4 regions of the Roseibium sp. MB-4 genome follow, and region 2 is predicted to be linked to each of the others. Evidence: predicted binding sites of a transcription regulator. Region 2 holds the regulator's gene; each other region holds the start of a gene.
The links. Region 2 encodes PhoB, which activates phosphate uptake and scavenging genes when phosphate is short. Its sites were predicted from a motif close to TGTCATNNANCTGTCAT; they were not measured.
Positions count from the first base shown of each region.

Region 1 (4,896 bases), on a different contig from region 2:
GACAAAGCGCCCTCTCGGTTGCGATCCAGGATGGCGTTCTGACGGCGGATCTTGAGAAACTGTCGCTTTACGACGGCACAGGCACGGGCTCCGTCAGGCTGAATGGCGCAGCTGCAACACCCGCATTGTCGGCAAAGTTTGATCTCTCCGGCTTGAATGCCTATCCGCTTCTTCGGGATGCGGCGGACTTTACCTGGATTGAAGGCAAAACGCTCATTGGCCTGGATGTAACAACGTCAGGTGCCAGCGAGCAGCAAATGGTTCAGAACCTCAAAGGCACCGCCAGCTACATGTTTGAAGACGGCGCAATCCGCGGGATCAATATTCCGCAGATGGTGCGCAGCCTCTCAGTTGAGACCTTGCTTGGATGGCAGGCGAGCCCCTCCGAGGAGACGGACTTTTCGTCGCTCGGGGCTTCTTTTCAGATCGAAAACGGAATTGCGACCACCAGTGACCTGTCTCTGATCGGGCCGTTGATCCGCATGAGCGGCGGCGGCACCACGGACATGCCCAATCAACGGCTGTCCTGGCGGGTGGAGCCGAGAATTGTGGCGACACTGGAAGGCCAGGCCCCCATGCCGCGCCCGAAAGGCACCGACAAGAAAATGGCCGGTCTGGGTGTACCTATTGTAGTGGATGGGTCCTGGAGTGATCCGCGCATCTATCCGGATATTGCAGGCATTCTGGAAAATCCGCAGGCGGCCTACGAACAGTTGGAACAAGTCGGTGGTGAACTGATTTCGATCTTGAAGGGCGAAGCGGATGTGCCGGAAAGCCTGACCGACACCGCCAATCAGGTGATCCAACGGGCCACTGGTGGTCAAACCCAGATCGACATCGAAAAGGTGATCGAAGGGGACGTCAACGACGAAGACGTCCTGAAGGCCGTTGAAGAGGGCTTTGGTTTGCCTCCAGGTTTGCTCGGCAACGTCTTTGGCCGCCAGAAGGCGCAAGAGCCGGAGCAAGGCCAAGGCCAGAACTAACTCTGGATCTTGAGTGCCGTCATCATTGCGGAAACCGCCGTCTCTATGGTGCCGGTGTTTTCAATCCGGATGAGGTTCGGAACGTTCTGCGGTTCCAGATCCGCCCGTTTCAAACGTGCTTCGATGTCCTCACGGCTTTCCCGGCCCCGGGCAGCAAGGCGTTCTGCCAAGATCTCAATTGGGGCGGTGATCAGAAGGACGATCGCCGTTTCATATTTGTCTGAGGCTTCTTGCAATACCTTGCGGGAGCCGTTGGCGATCACCGTTTTTCCGCCCCGAATTGCATGGTCATAAGACTGGGGTACAACATACCCCAATCCATGGGCTTCCCAGGAAAGGGCCACGTTTCCGGCTGAGACAAGGGTCTCGAAGTCCGACCAGCTCAGCGTGTCATGATCTTCAGAACCGGCATCGGCATCCCGGGTGACCGCACGTCGGGCAAAAACAACGCTGTCATTGCCCACCAGGAGGTCTTTCAAGGCGGCCATGAGCGTGTCTTTGCCTGCCCCGCTCGGGCCTACAACGAGAACCATCCGTCCCGGGCCGAGTTTGTCCTGCGCGTGCATTTGAGCGTCAGGCAACACGGCGGCCTTCGCGCCAGACACCGCGCACGATCGGCACGTTGCCAACCAGCTTGACCTGAATGAGATCCGCCCGTTTGCCGGGCTCCAGTACACCGCGGTCGGAAAGACCAATGGCAGTCGCCGGTGTTGAGGTCACTGTTGAAACCGCCTTTGGCAGGGTGATGCCATCGATCTCGTCCGCAAGCTGGAACGCAGCCTGGAGGAGGGATGCCGGGATATAGTCTGACGACAGAACATCTAGATACCCAGCTTCTGCCAGTTCACGGGCCGAAACGTTTCCGGAGTGGGAGCCTCCGCGCACAACGTTCGGTGCGCCCATCAGAACGGCCATGCCGGCCTCATGCGAGGCTTTGGCGGCTTCCACTGTGGTCGGGAATTCGGCAATCTTGGTGTTCAGCGCAATCGCTTCATCAACATGGGCAATGGTCGCGTCATCATGGCTGGCAATTGCGATTGTGTTTTTGTCCGCATGTGCGGCAATCGCCTTGCGGTTGCCCGGGGTGTTCTTGTCGGCCCTGGCTTTGCGCATTTCAATGAATTCGGTCATCTGCTCGTCGGTGAAGCCGCGCTTGCCCTGATAGTAGCTGATGTAGGAATCGAGCGACACGAACTGGCGCTGACCGGGTGTGTGGTCCATCAGGGAGACCAGCCGGACGCGGTCGTCCCCTTCAAAATAGTTGTAGGCCCGGATGACATCCGGTGCTGAGACTTCGCAGCGCAGGTGGATATAGTGATCGGCCCGCAGTCTGTTTTCCTTTTGACCCGTTTCAATCGCATCTGCGAGGGCCCGCATGTCCGCGACCTTCATGGTGTCGTTGCTGTCGTCATCTTCATCCATGCCAACGCGAAGGGCATCAAACACGGTTGTTATGCCGGCACAGGCGATCTGGGCATCATGTGCCTGAACGGCCGCAACAGGGTTCCACCGGACCTTCGGCCTCGGAGCATAGTGTACTTCGAGGTGATCGGTGTGCAGCTCGATCAGGCCCGGCAGAAGGAAATCGCCTTCACAGTCGTGCCCCACGGCCTCAGTTGCTGATCCGATATCGGAAATCAGGCCGTCCGGATCGACGGTCAGAGAGCCGTTGATCACGTCTTCCGCCAGAACCAGCTTGGCATTTTTGAAGAGTTTCGGATGCGTGCTCATGAGACTTCCTCGTTGGAGTTTGCCAGCGTATTTTTAAGCGCAGTGATAGGGCTTTGCGGGCCCGTTAGTTCGAATATGCGGTGGACGTCAAACGGTGCGCCGCGCTCTGGTTCGACATAAAGACCGAAGTGGCGGCAGGTAAGCGCTGAATTGGTGACGGTTTCAAAATGCGTTGCCGCGCTCCGTGCCAGGAGTGCAGCCTCCTCGTCGCCCTCCAGCTTGTTGGACAGCGTCATGTGGAAGCGGAACTCGTCGAAAACATATGGATAGCCCCAGGTCTCGACATATGCGTCCTGTTTGGGTGTGAGATTTGCTTGCCGCCGCCGGTCCAGATCCTCGGCGCTCAAAGGCGCGCGGAACGGTTCAAACTGGCGTACACATAGAGACGCAAAGGCTTCCAGATCTGGCTCTGCCTGAGCCGGGGTCAGCGCGAGGAACTTGCCAAGTTGATTGACGCTGAGTCCCTTCAGATCGAAGGGAGACACTGTTTTTGCAAAACCGGTGCAGGCAGCGATCAAGGCGTCTTCGGTTGTATCTTTCGCAAGCGAGAATGGGGCTTTCAACGTGCCATGAAATCCGTACCGCCGGGGGCTGGTGGTCAGATCTTCGAAGCGAGCGGGATCCAGGCCCGGAATGAACGGCTGCTGCAGGCGTGATCCGGTGAAGGGATCACGGCCCAACCAGGTGTTGCCCAGCTGCATGAGCGGTGCATTGGCATCGGCTGCGAAATAGATGGCGTAGCGCATGGAAAAAGTCGCGAATTAGGAGACCGGACTTGGCCGAAGCAAAGCCCTTAACCAGAAGCGATGACTGTTCTGTGACATGCCACCGCTCCGGGCAAGTTATTTCGGTTAAGCAGCCACGTCGGCGCTGAAGCTGGTGACGTCGATGATCCGGTCGGCAATTTCTTGCCGGACATCCTCATCGTGAAGGATACCGACCATGGCAACGCCTTTGGCTTTCTTTTCTTCCACCAGGCGGACAACAACGGCGCGGTTCGCGGCGTCCAGTGACGCGGTGGGTTCGTCCAGAAGAAGGATCGGGTAGTGCGCGATGAAACCCCGGGCAATGTTGACCCGCTGCTGTTCGCCGCCGGAAAAGGTAGCCGGTGGCAATTTCCAGAGCCGCTCGGGAACATTCAGCCGGGAGAGCAGGCTGCGTGCCGTATCGAGCCCTTCCGCTTCGCTTGTGCCTTGGGCAATAATTGGTTCGGCAACCACTTCCTCGGCAGACACGCGCGGAATGGTGCGCAGGAACTGACTGACATAGCCGATTGTGTTGTCCCGTAGCCGCAAGACCTGGCGCGGCTCCGCATCTGCAACGTTGATGATCTCATCACCAACAGTCACCAGGATCTGGCCCTGATCGCAGCGGTAGTTGCCATAGATCATTTTGAGGATCGAGCTTTTACCCGCTCCGGACGGGCCGCCAAGGACTACGCATTCGCCGGCCTCGACAGAGAATTCAACGCTTTCGACAACCGGGATCACCGTGCCGCCCTGAAGGTGCATGGTGAAGGACTTGCCGACACTGTTCAGATAAAGACGCACTGGCATGATCAGACCTGCAAAATGGAGGAGACAAGCAACTGGGTGTAAGGCTCACGCGGGTCGTCCAGAACCTGGTCGGTTAACCCCGCTTCAATCACCCGGCCGTGGCGCATCACCATGATCCGATGCGACAGCAGACGGGCGACCGCCAGATCGTGGGTCACGATCACAACTGACAAGCCGAGATCAGCCACAAGGCGGCGCAGAAGATCGAGCAGCCGTGCCTGGACGGAAACATCGAGGCCGCCGGTCGGTTCGTCCATGAAGACCAGCCGCGGATGGGTTACGAGATTTCGGGCAATTTGCAGCCGTTGCCGCATGCCGCCTGAGAACGAGCGTGGATCATCGTCGATCCGGTCACTGGCGATCTCAACCCGGCCCAGCCAATCATCTGCCGTCTCGCGGATCTTGCCGTAGTGCCGATCGCCGACCGCCATCAGCCGTTCGCCGACATTGGCGCCGGCAGAGACGTTCATGCGCAGTCCGTCGGCGGCATTTTGATGGACAAATCCCCAGTCGGTGCGCATCAGCAAACGGCGCTCGGCTTCTGACAGCTGATAGAGGTTCCGCATCGATCCATCGCGCATGCGGTATTCGATAGCGCCGGCAGTCGGGGCAAGGCGTGTCGACAG
Region 1 is NZ_JBRKQB010000004.1:389,583-394,478, forward strand. It holds gene ACVDG4_RS21370 (AsmA family protein) at 1-983, shown strand, start outside; gene phnN (phosphonate metabolism protein/1,5-bisphosphokinase (PRPP-forming) PhnN) at 980-1,567, opposite strand; gene ACVDG4_RS21380 (alpha-D-ribose 1-methylphosphonate 5-triphosphate diphosphatase) at 1,557-2,714, opposite strand; gene ACVDG4_RS21385 (DUF1045 domain-containing protein) at 2,711-3,460, opposite strand; gene phnL (phosphonate C-P lyase system protein PhnL) at 3,566-4,270, opposite strand; gene phnK (phosphonate C-P lyase system protein PhnK) at 4,273-4,896, opposite strand, start outside.
Region 1: the regulator PhoB is predicted to act here: its motif matches at 3,521-3,537, upstream of ACVDG4_RS21385 (DUF1045 domain-containing protein).

Region 2 (4,896 bases):
ACACGCACGCGATCAAGGACGTGGATATTGAAATCCAGCCGCGTTCGGTCACGGCCTTCATTGGCCCGTCCGGGTGTGGCAAGTCGACATTCTTGCGGACCATCAACCGCATGAACGACACGATCGATATCTGCCGGGTCGAAGGCTCCATCCAGATCGACGGCGAAGACATCTACGATCCGAAAGTCGATCCGGTGCAGTTGCGCGCCAAGGTCGGAATGGTGTTCCAGAAGCCGAACCCGTTCCCGAAATCGATCTACGACAACGTAGCCTACGGCCCGCGCATTCACGGTCTGGCCCGGAACCGGGCTGAGCTTGATGACATCGTGGCCTCCAGCCTGCAAAAGGCGGGTCTTTGGGAAGAAGCCAAGGATCGTCTCGACGAACCTGGGACCGGCATGTCCGGTGGTCAGCAGCAGCGCCTGTGTATTGCACGCGCGATTGCCGTTAGCCCGGAAGTGATCCTGATGGATGAGCCGTGTTCCGCTCTCGATCCGATCGCGACCGCCAAGGTTGAGGAGCTGATCGACGAGTTGCGCGAGAACTACACGATCGTGATCGTAACGCACTCCATGCAGCAGGCCGCTCGCGTGTCTCAGCGCACTGCATTCTTCCACTTGGGAATTCTGGTTGAAGAAGGTCCAACACAGGATATCTTCACCAACCCGGTGGACAAGCGTACGCAGGACTACATTACCGGCCGCTTCGGTTAACCGGATCGCACATTTTTTCGAAGGGACACAGGATGTCTGAACATACAGTCACGGCTTATGATGACGAATTGAACGTCATGGCCGGCCGGATCGCTGAAATGGGCGGTCTTGCAGAAAAAGCATTTGCAGAAGCCGTTTCCGCCCTCGTGTCCGGGGACACTGATTTGGCGCGCCGCGTGATTGATCAGGATCGCCGTCTTGATGCGCTGCACCAGGACGTCGAGGAAGGCCTGATTGCAATGATCGTGCGCCGTCAGCCGATGGGGCAAGATCTGCGCGAAATCACAGCCGCCAGCCGGATCGCGAACGATCTGGAGCGTGTTGGCGATCTTGCAAAGAACGTTGCCAAGCGGGCAATCGCAATCGACAACGACATTCAGAGCAAGAAGTTGGCAATCGGCGTGGAGCACATGACCGAGCTAGCCCTTGGGCAGCTGAAAAAGGTTCTGGATGCCTACACCGGACGCAATGCAGAGGCTGCGCGCCACGTGCAGGAAGCTGATGCCGAAGTCGATGCGATCTACACCTCTCTGTTCCGCGAACTTCTGACGTACATGATGGAAGATCCACGGGTGATCACCTCCTGCGTCCATCTTCTATTCTGTGCGAAGAATATCGAGCGGATCGGCGATCATGCCACCAACATTGCCGAAAACGTCTTCTTCATGGTGACGGGCGAGCGGCTTCCGGAAGACCGCACCAAGGTTGATGAAACCGGCGCTATGTGAGTTGCCAGAGCCCGCCTGAGCGGGTTGTGAAGCAGGAACTGTAAGCCGGCGCTTTAGTGCCGGCTGAGGGAATTGGAGCGAGAATTCATGCCGAAGGTCCTCATCGTCGAAGACGAAGAACCGTTGAGCCTTCTGTTGCGGTACAATCTGGAAGCTGAAGGATACGCCGTCGAGACCTGTGTCCGCGGCGACGAGGCGGAAATCCGCCTCCGGGAAACCCAGCCGGACCTTTTGTTGCTGGACTGGATGTTGCCCGGACTGTCCGGAATCGAACTGTGCCGGCGCCTGCGGGCACGCGAAGACACCGAGCGCTTGCCGGTCATCATGCTCACGGCGCGCGGCGAGGAAGCCGAGCGCATCAGAGGCCTGTCGACCGGAGCGGACGACTACGTGGTCAAACCGTTCTCAGTGCCCGAACTGATGGCGCGTGTCCGCGCGATCTTGCGGCGGGCAAGCCCGGAGGTGGTGTCCACGATGCTGCGCTCCGGCGACATCGAACTTGACCGGGAAACACACCGCGTCCGGCGCAGCACCAAGGAAATCCATTTGGGGCCAACAGAGTTTCGCCTTCTGGAATTCCTGATGACCGCACCAGGCCGGGTCTTTTCACGCGAACAGCTCTTGGATGGTGTTTGGGGGCACGATGTGTATGTGGATGAACGCACGGTCGATGTTCACGTAGGCCGGCTGCGCAAAGCGCTGAACAAGGGCAAGGCGAAAGACCCGATCCGCACGGTGCGCGGGGCTGGTTATGCCTTCAACGACCAGTTCACGGCAGCCTGATCGAGACTTTCAAGACAAACAAAAAAGCCCGCCAAATCGGCGGGCTTTTTCTTGGGTATTTCGAGATCAGGAAGCCTGGGCAACACTGGTCTTGTTGTTGGCGCTCCGGCGGCGGTCTGCGACCGGCTGGTAAGCGATCTTGCAGTGGTAGGGGCAGTAGGGAACGCCGGCTTCGGAAACCTGACCGCAGAAGTAGAAGTCTTCTGTCGCCGGATCGCCGATCGGCCACTTACAGGTGCGCTCAGTTAACGTCAGGATAGTCGCCCGCTTGGACATCGGAACAACGTCAGCGATCGGTTCTGCAACGGGTTGAACCTCTGCGACCGGGGCTGGCGTCGGCTCCATCTTCAGCGCTGCGGAACCTTGGGTCTGCGGCTGTGTTTGCGGACGTTTCGGTGCCGATTGAGACGCCGGATTGGCCGTTGTGCGGGGACGGCGCGGTTTCGCGCTTGAAGAAGAAGACTTTGCGCGGCCGGAAAGACCAAGCCGGTGTACCTTGCCAATCACCGCGTTCCGGGTGACACCGCCAAGCTCACCCGCAATCTGGCTTGCACTCAAACCATCGCTCCAGAGCTTCTTCAAAAGCTCAACTCGTTCGTTCGTCCAACTCATTGCCGCACCCCTTGCCAAGGCCAGTGACTGGCCAAAATCCCGTTATTGGACACGCGAACGCAAGTCCATTATGGCATATCTTGTGCCTCTATTTGATACGCCGCACGAGATGTCGTGTCTGATTAGTCAAAGGTTACAATAACGTTAATTTGTGAAGCAACCGTCAGGCTGCAGTGAGTTGGGGATGAACGGACTTTTCCCCAACAGATGCGAGGTCCTTGAGACTTTTACATAAAACAGCCCGAACCCCGGCAATGGCCATTTCCATTGACAGGCGGGGACCTCGGCAGTGTATAAGGATCTTGCAACGTGCCGCCGCTTTGGCGGCACATTGCGTTTTTGGCCTGTAATTAAGGCGATGCCCCGGAGTTCCGACGGTCCGATACCAGTGGCGCTTCCGGCGGCCAAAGGAGACTAAAGAGGTATGTCCGCGTCCGCGCTTTTTGGAAACTACGCAAGATCGAACCTGTCATTCGATCACGGGGAAGGTGTCTGGCTTGTTACGAGTGACGGCCGACGATTTCTCGATTGCGGGTCCGGGATCGCGGTAAATTCGCTCGGACATGCTCATCCGCATCTGGTCCAGGCTCTTCAGGATCAGGCGGCCAAGCTCTGGCATATTTCCAATCTGCACCAGATGCCGGATGGCGCGCGGTTTGCGCAGCGCCTCACCGATGCAACATTTGCTGACAAGGTACTGTTCGTGAATTCCGGCGCCGAAGCAATGGAAGCGGCGATCAAGTGTGCCCGGCGTTATCACTATGACCGCAATGAGCAGGACCGGTATCAGATCGTGACCTTTGAAGGCGCTTTCCATGGCCGGACACTCGGCACGATCGCAGCAGGTGGCCAGGCGAAATATCTGGAAGGTTTCGGACCGAAGGCCCCGGGCTTCGATCAGGTGCCCAGCGGGGACTTGGAGGCCTTGAAAGCCATGGTCGGTCCGCAAACCGCAGCGATCGCGATCGAACCCATCCAAGGCGAGGGCGGCATTCGGGAAGTCGACTACGAATTCCTGCGCGCTCTGCGTAAGCTTTGTGATGAAACCGGAGCCCTGCTGATCTTTGACGAAATCCAGACGGGTGTCGGCCGGACCGGAAAAATGTTCGCGCATCAGTGGACTGGCGTTGATCCGGATCTGATGGCCGTCGCCAAGGGCATCGGCAGCGGGTTCCCGATGGGCGCTTGTCTTGCGACCGAAGAAGTTGCGTCTGCGCTGGCTCCTGGAACCCACGGCACGACCTTCGGTGGCAATCCGCTCGCCATGGCTGTTGGCAATGCGGTTTTGGACGTCATCCTTGCAGATGGTTTTCTGGAAGAGGTTCAAAAGAAGGGCCTCTCCTTCAAGCAAAAGCTTTCCGGGCTGGTCGATAGCCACCCGAAGGTGTTTGAGGCTGTCCGGGGCAATGGTCTGATGCTCGGCATCAAGTGCACCGCGCCGGTGGGAGACTATGTCGCCGCCGCGCGCGAAGCGGGCATTCTTGCTGTCCCGGCCGGTGACAACGTCGTTCGGATCCTGCCGCCACTGACCATCTCGGAAGAAGAGATTTCCGATGCGGTTGATCGGCTGGAGAAGGCCGCAGTGGCCGTTGAGAGAAAGTTGTTGGAAGGAGCGGCCGAATGACCGCCAACGGAGCGTACAAAAACTTCCTGGATCTGACCCAATTCGAGGGCGATGATCTGCGCGCTATTCTGGAAACCGGAAAGAAGATCAAGGCAACCCGCAACGGCGTTCGCCGGGGTGAGGGGCCGCTCGCCGGCAAAGTCCTCGCCATGATTTTCGAACAGCCATCGACACGGACCCGCATTTCCTTTGATGTTGGAATGCGCGAACTCGGCGGTGAGACGTTGATGCTGACCGGTGCGGAGATGCAGCTGGGCCGGGGCGAGACCATTGCTGACACGGCGAAGGTGCTGTCCCGGTTCGTCGACGGCGTCATGATCCGGATCCTGAACCACGAAGCCCTCAATGAACTGGCTGAAAACGCGACCATTCCGGTGATCAATGGCCTGACCAAGATCTCGCATCCATGCCAGATCATGGCAGACATCATGACCTT
Region 2 is NZ_JBRKQB010000001.1:2,012,265-2,017,160, reverse strand. It holds gene pstB (phosphate ABC transporter ATP-binding protein PstB) at 1-713, shown strand, start outside; gene phoU (phosphate signaling complex protein PhoU) at 746-1,441, shown strand; gene phoB (phosphate regulon transcriptional regulator PhoB) at 1,529-2,224, shown strand; gene ACVDG4_RS09325 (GcrA family cell cycle regulator) at 2,291-2,836, opposite strand; gene ACVDG4_RS09320 (aspartate aminotransferase family protein) at 3,261-4,460, shown strand; gene argF (ornithine carbamoyltransferase) at 4,457-4,896, shown strand, end outside.

Region 3 (4,896 bases), 690 kb from region 2:
TAGTTGTGCACCTCGATCTTTGTCCGGGTGACCTGGACCCGGCGATCAAGGGTCGGACGGGCGTCGAGTTTCTTCGGATTGGTCAAAAGCCACTCCGGAACTTCACCTGCCGGCAATTCGATATCGACACCATCGCTGGTTGCCTGACCGATGATGGTTCCGTAGCCTGGAACTGTGAACGACATCCGGTTGCCGATGATCTCGACAAGATACCCTTCACCGAGGTCGACGAATGCATCCTTGCCGTCGACTTCGACCCAGTCCGGCAGATCCGCTTCGTCGTAGGTTGCGCGGCGCTCACCTTCGATTGCGACCTCGAGAATGTCGCGGCGAAGCAGCTTGGTGACATGAACTTTATAGGCAACCGAATCTGTTGCCAGAATAACGGCCCGCTCCGGCTGGGCCTTCGCAAGGAGATCCGGCACGCCAAAGGCGAACCATGTGTAGGTGAGATAGGCAAGAATTCCGAGCGGGACGAGGATCGTCAGCCACGCGCGGCGACGCACTTTCGACCAGACATCTTGCGGCGTGACAACCTGTTCGAGGGTATCGGTGGACATGTTCGCTGATCCCTCTTAGTGCGCTCTGCCGGCGCCGACCAGTTTGCCGCGCAGATAAGACGAAGCCTGGTCGATAATCATGATGGTGACGAAGAGGAGTACAAAGATCGCGGCGGTTTCATCGCCTGCGCCCTGCCCCCATCCGATGGTACGCCGCAGCTCCTGGCCGATCCCGCCGGCCCCGACGAAGCCGAGAATCGCGGAAGCCCGCACGTTGATCTCAAGACGCAGCAGGAAGTAGCTCAGGTAGTTCGGCGCCACTTGCGGCATCACTGCATACCGGATGCGCTGCAGCCAGTTGGCACCGCAGGCAGACAAGCCTTCGATCGGCTTGCGGTCGATGTTCTCGTTGACTTCGGAGAACAGTTTGCCCAGCGCACCGGCCGTATGAAACGCGACGGCGATCATGGCGGGAACCGGGCTGGAGCCCAGGACGAAGATCAGGAACAACGCAATGATCAGTTCCGGAAAGGCGCGCATAATATCCATCATGCGGCGGACGACCGGGATCAAGGGGCCCCAGCTGTCGACGTTGCGCGTGGAGGCCATGGCCAGGACGACGGCCATGGCAGCCCCCAGAAGCGTCGCAACGGCCGCGATGTTCAAGGTTTCCAGCATGGCTGGGAGATATTGGATGATCAGACCGAAAAACGCTGGCCCGGCTTCCCAGGCCTCAAGCACGATCTCGCCTGGATAATCGAAAAACTTGCTCAGGCCCTGCAGAAAACCGCCGGAGTTCATGTCGTTGGATTTCGAGTATCCCGAAACCATAACGGCAACGACCAACAAAAGTCCGATCAGCGAATAGAGCTGACGGCGTTTGCGTAAGGAGAGGATTTCCTCTTCCATTGCAGCGACGGCCATCTTCAATGTCCTTTAAACGTCACGCATAAAAAACGCGGGCCGGAAACCGGCCCGCGCGCTATTCAAGAACGCTTAGTTCTTGCTCTTTGCCTTACGAGCTTCAACGATGTTGACGTAAGCTTCGTGAGTGATCGGCATGAAACCTTTGGTCTCACCGGCAGCAACGCCGTATGCGCACTCGGGGTCCAGAGAGTTCAGGGACGCCATCAGAGCGGTCATTTTGATTTTGACGTCTTCCGGAAGCTTCTTGGAAAGAACGATCGGACCTTCCGGGATCACCGGCGAACGCCAGATTTCACGCAGTTCGGTCATGTCGACCAGGCCAGCATCGGACGCCTTACGCAGAGCGCCGGAGTTGTAGCCGTCTTCCCACTCACCAAGACCATCGGCCCAAGTTACACCAGCGTCGATGTCGCCGTTGGAAACAGCAACGATGGTCTGCTCGTGACCGCCGGTGAACTTAACGTCGCCGAAATAGTCGCCCGGCTCCATGGAGTAGCCTTCCTGCGGGATGGCGATGGACGGGATCAGGTAACCGGACGTGGAGTTCGGGTCACCAAAGCCGAAAACCTTGCCCTTCATGTCGGCGAGCGAGTTGATTTCGCTGTCGTTGCGGGCAAAACCGATGGAGTAGTAGCCGTAGCCGCCATCAACGTTGACCTTAACCAGAACCGGGTCAACAGCTTCCGGATCGGTCAGGTAGACTTTTGCGTAGCCGGACGCGCCAAGCCAAGCCATGTCGAGGTTGCCGCCGAGCAGGCCTTCGATCACGCCGTTGTAGTCAGCCGGTGCGAAAAGCTTGACCGGAACACCGAGCAGGTCAGCGGTCTTTTCTTCAAGGCAGGTGTAAGCGCGCAGACGATCGGAAGCGTTTTCGCCGCCGAGGATGCCAATGCGGAATTCGGAGATTTCTTCAGCAACGGCAGCGGTTGCGTTCAGAGCGATCATGCTGACTGCAGCCAGCGCAGCAACTTTGGAAACCAGTTTCATTTGGGACACTCCCCCGAGGGTTCACAATTGATGACGATGATTTGGGAGCAGACGGTCAGCCCGCTGCTGCCGCCGGGGTCATCACACCGGCGGATTCTTGAGAGCCGGATTTACCGGCATCGATGGCGGTTGATGTTGCCGCTTCGTTGAAGCTTTCATCGGCGCCATAAATCTCGCGCGCCACATCTGTGGTCAGGGCGTCTGGCGCACCATCAAAAACGATGAAGCCGTCGCGCATACCGATCACGCGGTCGCAGTACGTGCGTGCGGTGTCGAGCGTGTGCAGATTGCAGATGACGATCTTGTTGTCGCGTTCGTGGATTTCCCGAAGGGCGTCCATGACGATCTTTGCATTCATCGGATCAAGAGAAGCGATCGGCTCGTCGGCCAGGATCATGTGCGGATCCTGCATCAGCGCTCGTGCAATCGCCACGCGCTGCTGCTGCCCCCCGGAAAGCTCTTCAGCCCGTTTGGGTGCTTCCTGGGCAATGCCAAGCCGATCCAGCGCGGCAAGTGCAGTCTTCACGTCGTCTTGGTCGAAGATGTTAAAGAGGCTCTTGAGCGTGCCATGGCCATTCAGACGGCCGAGCATCACATTGGTCACCACATCCAAGCGCGGCACAAGATTGAACTGCTGGAACACCATGGCGCAGTCGCGCTGCCAACGGCGCATCATGCCGCCTTTAAGGCTCAGAATGTCGCGGTCATTGAAGAGGATCTGACCGGAGGTCGCCGGCGTCAGCCGGTTGATCATGCGCAGCAAGGTCGATTTGCCTGCACCGGAGCGGCCGATAATGCCGACCATCTGCGGTTTGTCGATGTTGAAAGATACCTTGTTCACCGCAGTCCGGGACCCAAAGGTCTTGGTGACGTCCTGAAATTGAATCACGCGGCAGCCCTGTCCGTGTTTGTTCGTATTTGCTGCGCGACAAGAGCCATTCGAGCGTAACAACGCGATGACAGCTATTTATCAGTCCCTTGAAGAAACGATGACATTTCAATGACAAGGGCCTACCGGGACACACACAGCGCCCGGACAAGGCTTTATTTTCCTGCTTCCTCAGAGGGTTCTGCAAGGCTCGGCAAATCATGGTTGCAAGAGCAAAACAAAGCCCGAGAAGCGTGTTTCCGCGCTGAAATATTAGTCAGGGTGCTTCGAACCGACTGAAACTGAGGAAAAGAGAAAGAGTTCATGGATACGTCATCAAAGCGTCACGCTTCATGATGTGACCAAAGCTATCCATCTGCGCCTGTCACAAACCAATGGAACCGAACATGTCCGCTCCGCACCAAAAGCCCGGCCTGACCGAAGCCCCCAATATTCACCCAGACGCGGTCGTTCAAAACTGTGAGCTCGGAAAGTGGACGGAAGTCGGCGCGCTGACCGAAATGCGCGAAAGCCAGATGGACGATTACTCCTACATCGTTCAGGAGGGGGACGTAGTCTGGTCAACGATTGGCAAGTTCTGTTCGATTGCCCGGCGGGTGCGGCTCAATCCCGGCAATCACGCCACCTGGCGCGCGTCACAACATCACTTCACCTACCGGGCAGCCGCCTATGGGCTGGGTGATGATGACCAGGAGTTCTTTCAATGGCGCAGGGACGATTGGGTCACAATCGGGCACGATGTCTGGATCGGTCATAATGTGACGGTTCTGGCCGGGGTCACAATCGGGACCGGCGCTATCGTTGCCGCAGGCGCGGTCGTGTCGAAAGACGTGCCGCCCTATACGATTGTCGGCGGTGTTCCGGCGAAACCAATCAAACGCCGGTTTACGGAAACCCAGGAAGACGCTCTGATGGCGATCGCCTGGTGGGACTGGAGCCACGATCAGCTGAAGGATCGCTTGCCCGATTTTCGCAACTTGCCGATCGATGGATTCATAGAGAAGTATCGCTGACCTATTATTTTGCCGGAAAATCATTTCTTAACTTGCATTTGATTTCCGTTAGGGAACTCAACTCACTACAAGGCCCGCTTTTCTGCGGCTTTCAGACGAAAGAGATGACTTTCCCCACAAGTCACAATGGTTAACAGGGGCGATTCGACAGCGGCAAGTTCCTATGGTGAACTTCAATCAACAGCACGGCAGAGACCTGTTTCGGACCGCCAACCAAAGCATACGGTTTTTGTCACCGCTGTCTGGGCACAGTCCCAAGGGGCCGCTTGCGGCTCTCGCGGACCGGCTGTGAGGCACCCAGTTTGCGCTTGATGCGGAGCGCTCCGCAGCCAGCGCCCCGGCTCTCCGGTGAGCAGCGGGTTATCTGCAATATCGGTGCAGGCTTCAAATCTCTTCGGGGATGAGGGGTCGGCAGGCACCAGATGTCTTCGGAGATCTGATGTCGAGTTGAGATCAAGACGGACTATCGATCCCGCTTCGGCAGGTTTCCGGGTCCGATAACCTTGACCTGAACAGGGGGGTGTTGGTGAAAGCCGACACCCTTTCTGTTTTCTGGTACAGTCACCCCAATATGAGCTTG
Region 3 is NZ_JBRKQB010000001.1:1,318,874-1,323,769, forward strand. It holds gene phnE (phosphonate ABC transporter, permease protein PhnE) at 1-560, opposite strand, end outside; gene phnE (phosphonate ABC transporter, permease protein PhnE) at 576-1,424, opposite strand; gene phnD (phosphonate ABC transporter substrate-binding protein) at 1,497-2,414, opposite strand; gene phnC (phosphonate ABC transporter ATP-binding protein) at 2,470-3,303, opposite strand; gene ACVDG4_RS06145 (DapH/DapD/GlmU-related protein) at 3,690-4,316, shown strand; gene ACVDG4_RS06150 (helix-turn-helix domain-containing protein) at 4,843-4,896, shown strand, end outside.
Region 3: the regulator PhoB is predicted to act here: its motif matches at 3,614-3,630, upstream of ACVDG4_RS06145 (DapH/DapD/GlmU-related protein).

Region 4 (4,896 bases), 1.1 Mb from region 2:
CACTCGTTCGGACCAACCATGAAGCGGCGGATTTCACCGGTAACCGGGTCGCCGGCAAGCATCTGGTTGTTTCCTTGACCGGCAAAGTCGCCTTCGTTCTTGTAGTTGCCGTCCGTCTGGATCCAGACCAGGCCGTTGGAGTCGAAAGCCAGGCCGTCCGGCGAGTTGAACATGTTCTCTTCGTTGACGTTCGCGGAGCCGGCATAGGCATCGGAATGAACGGTTGGGTTGCCCGCAAGAACATAAAGATCCCAGGTGAAACCCGGAGCCGTGTGGTCGCCGCCATCCGGGCGCCAGCGCACGATCTGCCCGTAGTTGTTCTTCTCGCGCGGGTTCGGACCGTTGACGGATGTGTCGTCGCCACCGGCATTCGGCTTGACGCCACGGTTCTTGTTGTTGGTCAGGCAGCAGTAGACTTCCGGTGCCTTTGGATTGGCCGAGATCCACTCCGGACGGTCCATGGTGGTTGCGCCGACTTTGGATCCTGCCTGGCGGGTATGGATATGGATTTCAGCCTGATCCATGCCGGTTGTTTCCGGGGTCAGGGCCACCCATGCGCCGGTGCCGTTGTCGCTGAACTTCGCAACATAAAGAATGCCGTCGTCCAACAGTGCGTCAGTCGGAGCACCCGGTGCGTAAACACCGTTGGAAACGTAGCGGTAGACGAATTCACCGCGCTCATCATCGCCCATATATACGACAATGCGGCCGTCATTGTTGACCACGGCTTCGGCGTTTTCGTGTTTGAAACGACCAAGGGCGGTTCGTTTTTTCGGTGTGGAGGTCGGGTCGGTCGGATCGATCTCGACAACATAACCGGCGCGGTTCGGCTCGTTCGGATGTTTGGAGACATCATAACGATCTTCAATTACAGCCCAGTTGTAGCCCCAGTCCGTTGCAGACACGCCATACCGAGCAAGTTCCGGAGTTACTTCGTGGTCCGGATTTTCCGGAGCGGAAAAATAGCCGTTGAAGTTTTCTTCACAGGTCAGGTACGTGCCCCATGGGGTGACGCCGTTGCCGCAGTTGTTCCAGGTCCCAAGAGACTTGGTGCCGGTTGGATCGGCCTCGGTCTTCATCAAGTCATGGCCTGCGGCCGGTCCGGTCAGCTCCATCTCGCTTTGTGGCGTGATGCGGCGGTTGTACGGGCTGTCCTTGACGATTTTCCAGGCGCCACCGTCATTGGCGATTTCAACAACTGAAATGCCGTGGGCCATCATGCCCTTGGCAATGTCGTCTTCGGCCATGATGCGCTTGTCTTCAGCGCTCAGCGCGATGATGTCGCGGTTGGTGTATTCGTTGTTCACGACGAGAAGCGTCTTGCCGTCATGGGAGAACACGTCCATGCCGTCCGTATTGTCGCCGAACGCGCGGGCCTGGCTATCCGCCGTGCCGCGGGTCGCATCATCAAACTCGGGAACATCGGACCACAATGGATCGCCCCACTGCACTAGGATTTCCGATTTGTAGCCTTCCGGGACAATCACTGCATCCGCTGTCGAGGTCGGGATCTGGGTGAAGGCAAAGCGGCCGTCCGCAGCCTTTGCACCGGTCGGCACCAGGCTCGTGCCAAGGGCGGTAAAGCTGCCAAATGCCAAAACGCCGCCCAGAAAGCCGCGGCGGCTAAGGGCCGATTCAACGATCCTGTCAAAATCATTCTCTTCGGGACGGGGATTTACGACCTCGTCAAATTCATCGAACGACAAATCTTTGGTGTCGATGTTGGCCATTGAAGGCTCCTCCAGGCTAGCGACCGTTTTCGGTCTTGGCTAAGAATTTTTGGTTGGCACCCGCCAGGGTCGCATTGACTATAGCTGCAACTATTTAGCTGTCAAAGCGATGATCTGAACGACCGTTTCATTCCTTCGATTGAAACGCCCGTACCCATCGGATCTATGCAAATTTAGATTTCAAATGGATGACGCTTCCCGCCGTCATTCATTCCAAAAGATATGAAATTTGTCCGGGTTTGTTCCGGTATCGCGGCCCCGTTTGAGTTCATCTTGATCAAGCCGAACAGAGGGAGCCCTGGCTCGGAAAACACGTTGGGAGGCTGTGGCGTACTGCCAACGCCTCCCAAAGAATTACAGGGTCCTTTGCAGCTCTCAGCTCGGCGAAAAAGGAACAGATGAGTGGTGCAGCACGATCTTCAGATCGCCATCTTCCATCCGCTCAACACCAAAGGTGTATTCAACCTTCACTTCTGTGCCGTCAGTGGTCATGAAGTAGTAGTTGCCCATGGTCATGGCGGTTTCGCCGCTGATCACCATGCCCTCCGGTTCCCAGCGGACATTGCTATAAGGCGCGATCGCAAAGCCATTGTCCTCGGAGATATCGCCGCCCACAAAGTAGGAGAGGGCCGCGTCAAAGTCTCCCCGGAACTGATCTTCACTGGCGAGCGTTGGTTTAAAAAGGACAGGGCGGTCGCCGTAAGCATAAAACTGCTCGATATGGTTTGTTGCCGCCGCTCTATAGTCTCCACCGTCCGAATGCACCTTGCCGATGTTGACGATGCCTTCGCCCCAGGCGGTTTTCAGGGCAGTGACCTCCTTCTCCGTCAGTTCACCAGAAGGCTTTGTCGCCGCGGTGGCGGACACGGCGGTCGCTGCGAGCGCGGCAGCAATGGCGAAAGCGGCAGGTCTCAACATACTTCTCTCCTCCAAGAAATGGCAGGTTCATCCAAAGACAACCTGGAGATGGGAAGTCGACAATCACGTTACCAATTAAAATATTTTAATATTTGAGCCGGACCGCTGACCATTTTACAGCCTTAAACCCGGCCTTCTTTCCCAAAGCGCAAACAATATTGATAGCTGTTGAGCGTTTTTGAAAATATCTGAGAGTGTTTGACGAGGATCAATGGCTGTTGAGCTGCCTGCAGGTACGGTGAGCACACATCGGAGACGAAAATGCTGAGCAAACCTTTTCTGACAACGCATGAAATCGCCGAACTCCTGAAGGTGCGGGAACCAACGGTACGGACCTGGATCCATCAACAGGAACTGCGGGCCGTGAAGCTCGGCCGGGAGTTTCGCGTGGCGGTCAAAGACCTGGAGGCCTTTGTCAATGAACACGCGACCAGAGCTCCCAGTTGGAAATAAGCCAGTCGGCCCATGCTTTTAGTTACTGCTGCACAGTCTGTTTAATCGGCGAACGCCGAAAATTGCCCGCTGATTAATTGGCGCAAACAGTCATACGAACGAACAAAACGCGCGAACCGAAGGCACACGCATTTGAGAGCTTGTGCACCGAAGGCACGCAAAAACTTCCACTCAAAATCACGAGGACAAGCAATGCCCAAAATGAAAGCTGCAGTGGTCACGGGATTTGGCAAGCCACTGGAAATCAGAGAGGTCGAAAAACCAGGCGCTCGAGAAGGCCACATCGTGGTCAAGATCGAAGCCAGCGGTGTGTGCCATACCGATCTCCATGCTGCCAAAGGCGATTGGCCCGTCAAGCCTGAACCGCCCTTCATTCCGGGCCATGAGGGTGTGGGCTACGTTGCCGAGGTCGGACGCGGTGTGACGTCTGTGAAGGAGGGTGACCGTGTTGGGGTGCCCTGGCTTCATCGTGCTTGCGGCCACTGCAACTCATGCATAACCGGATGGGAAACCCTTTGCCGGACCGATCCGCAATACACCGGATACACAGTCAATGGCGGGTTCGCCGAATATGTCGAGGCTGATCCGGTCTATGTCGGGCATATTCCGGACGGGGTCGACTTCGCGCCGGCCGCGCCGATCCTGTGTGCTGGCGTCACGGTCTATAAAGGCCTGAAGGAATGTGACCTCCGCCCGGGAAAAAGTGTCGTCATATCCGGTGTCGGTGGATTGGGGCACCTCGCGGTGCAGTATGCCAAGGCAATGGGTCTGCATGTCATTGCCGTGGACGTTGCTGATGACAAGCTGAGGCTTGCGTCCGATTTGGGCGCCGAAGTCACGATCAATGCCAAGACGCAAGACCCAGTGGCTGAGCTGACCCGATTGGGCGGCGCAGACGGCGTTTTGGTAACGGCCGTCTCGAATTCAGCTTTTGCTCAGGCGGTCGGCATGCTGGCTCCCGGCGGGACCATGAGCCTTGTCGGTCTGCCGCCCGGCGATTTCCCGCTCAACATCTTTGACGTTGTTCTCAACCGGAAAACAATCCGGGGCTCGATCGTCGGAACACGGGCGGACCTCGCTGAGAGCCTGGCATTTGCCGCAGAGGGAAAGGTTGCTTCGCATTACGCCACAGAGTCACTCGACAACATCAACGACATCTTTGGCCGGATGGAGCAGGGCAAAATCGATGGCCGCATTGTGATGACGTTGTAACCGGCGGCAAACAGAGAGGATTTCAATCATGGCAGCGGCGATTGAGGGCTATATCTTTTACGAGATCGCAGCTCTGCTCGTTCTTGCAGCAAGTGTCGGTTTTGTAGGGCTGTTGCTGCGACAGCCCCTGATCGTCAGCTTTATCGCCGTTGGCATCCTCGCCGGTCCCTCGGTCCTTGGAATTGCGCAGTCAGACGCCCAGATCGATCTGCTGGCGGAGCTTGGAATTGCGGTCCTCTTGTTTCTCGTCGGACTGAAACTGGACTACAATCTTGTCCGAACTCTCGGTCCGGTCGCACTGGTGACCGGACTGGGGCAGGTCCTGTTCACGACCGTCTTCGGCTTCCTGATCGCGCTTGCGCTTGGCATGACACCAACCACCGCGATCTATGTCGCCATCGCGTTGACCTTTTCGTCAACGATCATCATTGTGAAGCTCTTGTCGGACAAGCGTGAGATCGACGCGCTGCACGGCCGGATCGCCCTTGGTTTCCTGATCGTTCAGGATGTCGTTGTCGTCGTCGCCATGATCACGCTTTCGGCGATTGGTGTCGGCAGTGCGAGCGGCAGCGACAGCGCCTTT
Region 4 is NZ_JBRKQB010000001.1:895,590-900,485, reverse strand. It holds gene ACVDG4_RS04310 (PhoX family protein) at 1-1,730, opposite strand, end outside; gene ACVDG4_RS04305 (metal-independent carbonic anhydrase family protein) at 2,106-2,648, opposite strand; gene ACVDG4_RS04300 (helix-turn-helix domain-containing protein) at 2,910-3,101, shown strand; gene adhP (alcohol dehydrogenase AdhP) at 3,294-4,313, shown strand; gene ACVDG4_RS04290 (cation:proton antiporter) at 4,342-4,896, shown strand, end outside.
Region 4: the regulator PhoB is predicted to act here: its motif matches at 1,908-1,924, upstream of ACVDG4_RS04310 (PhoX family protein).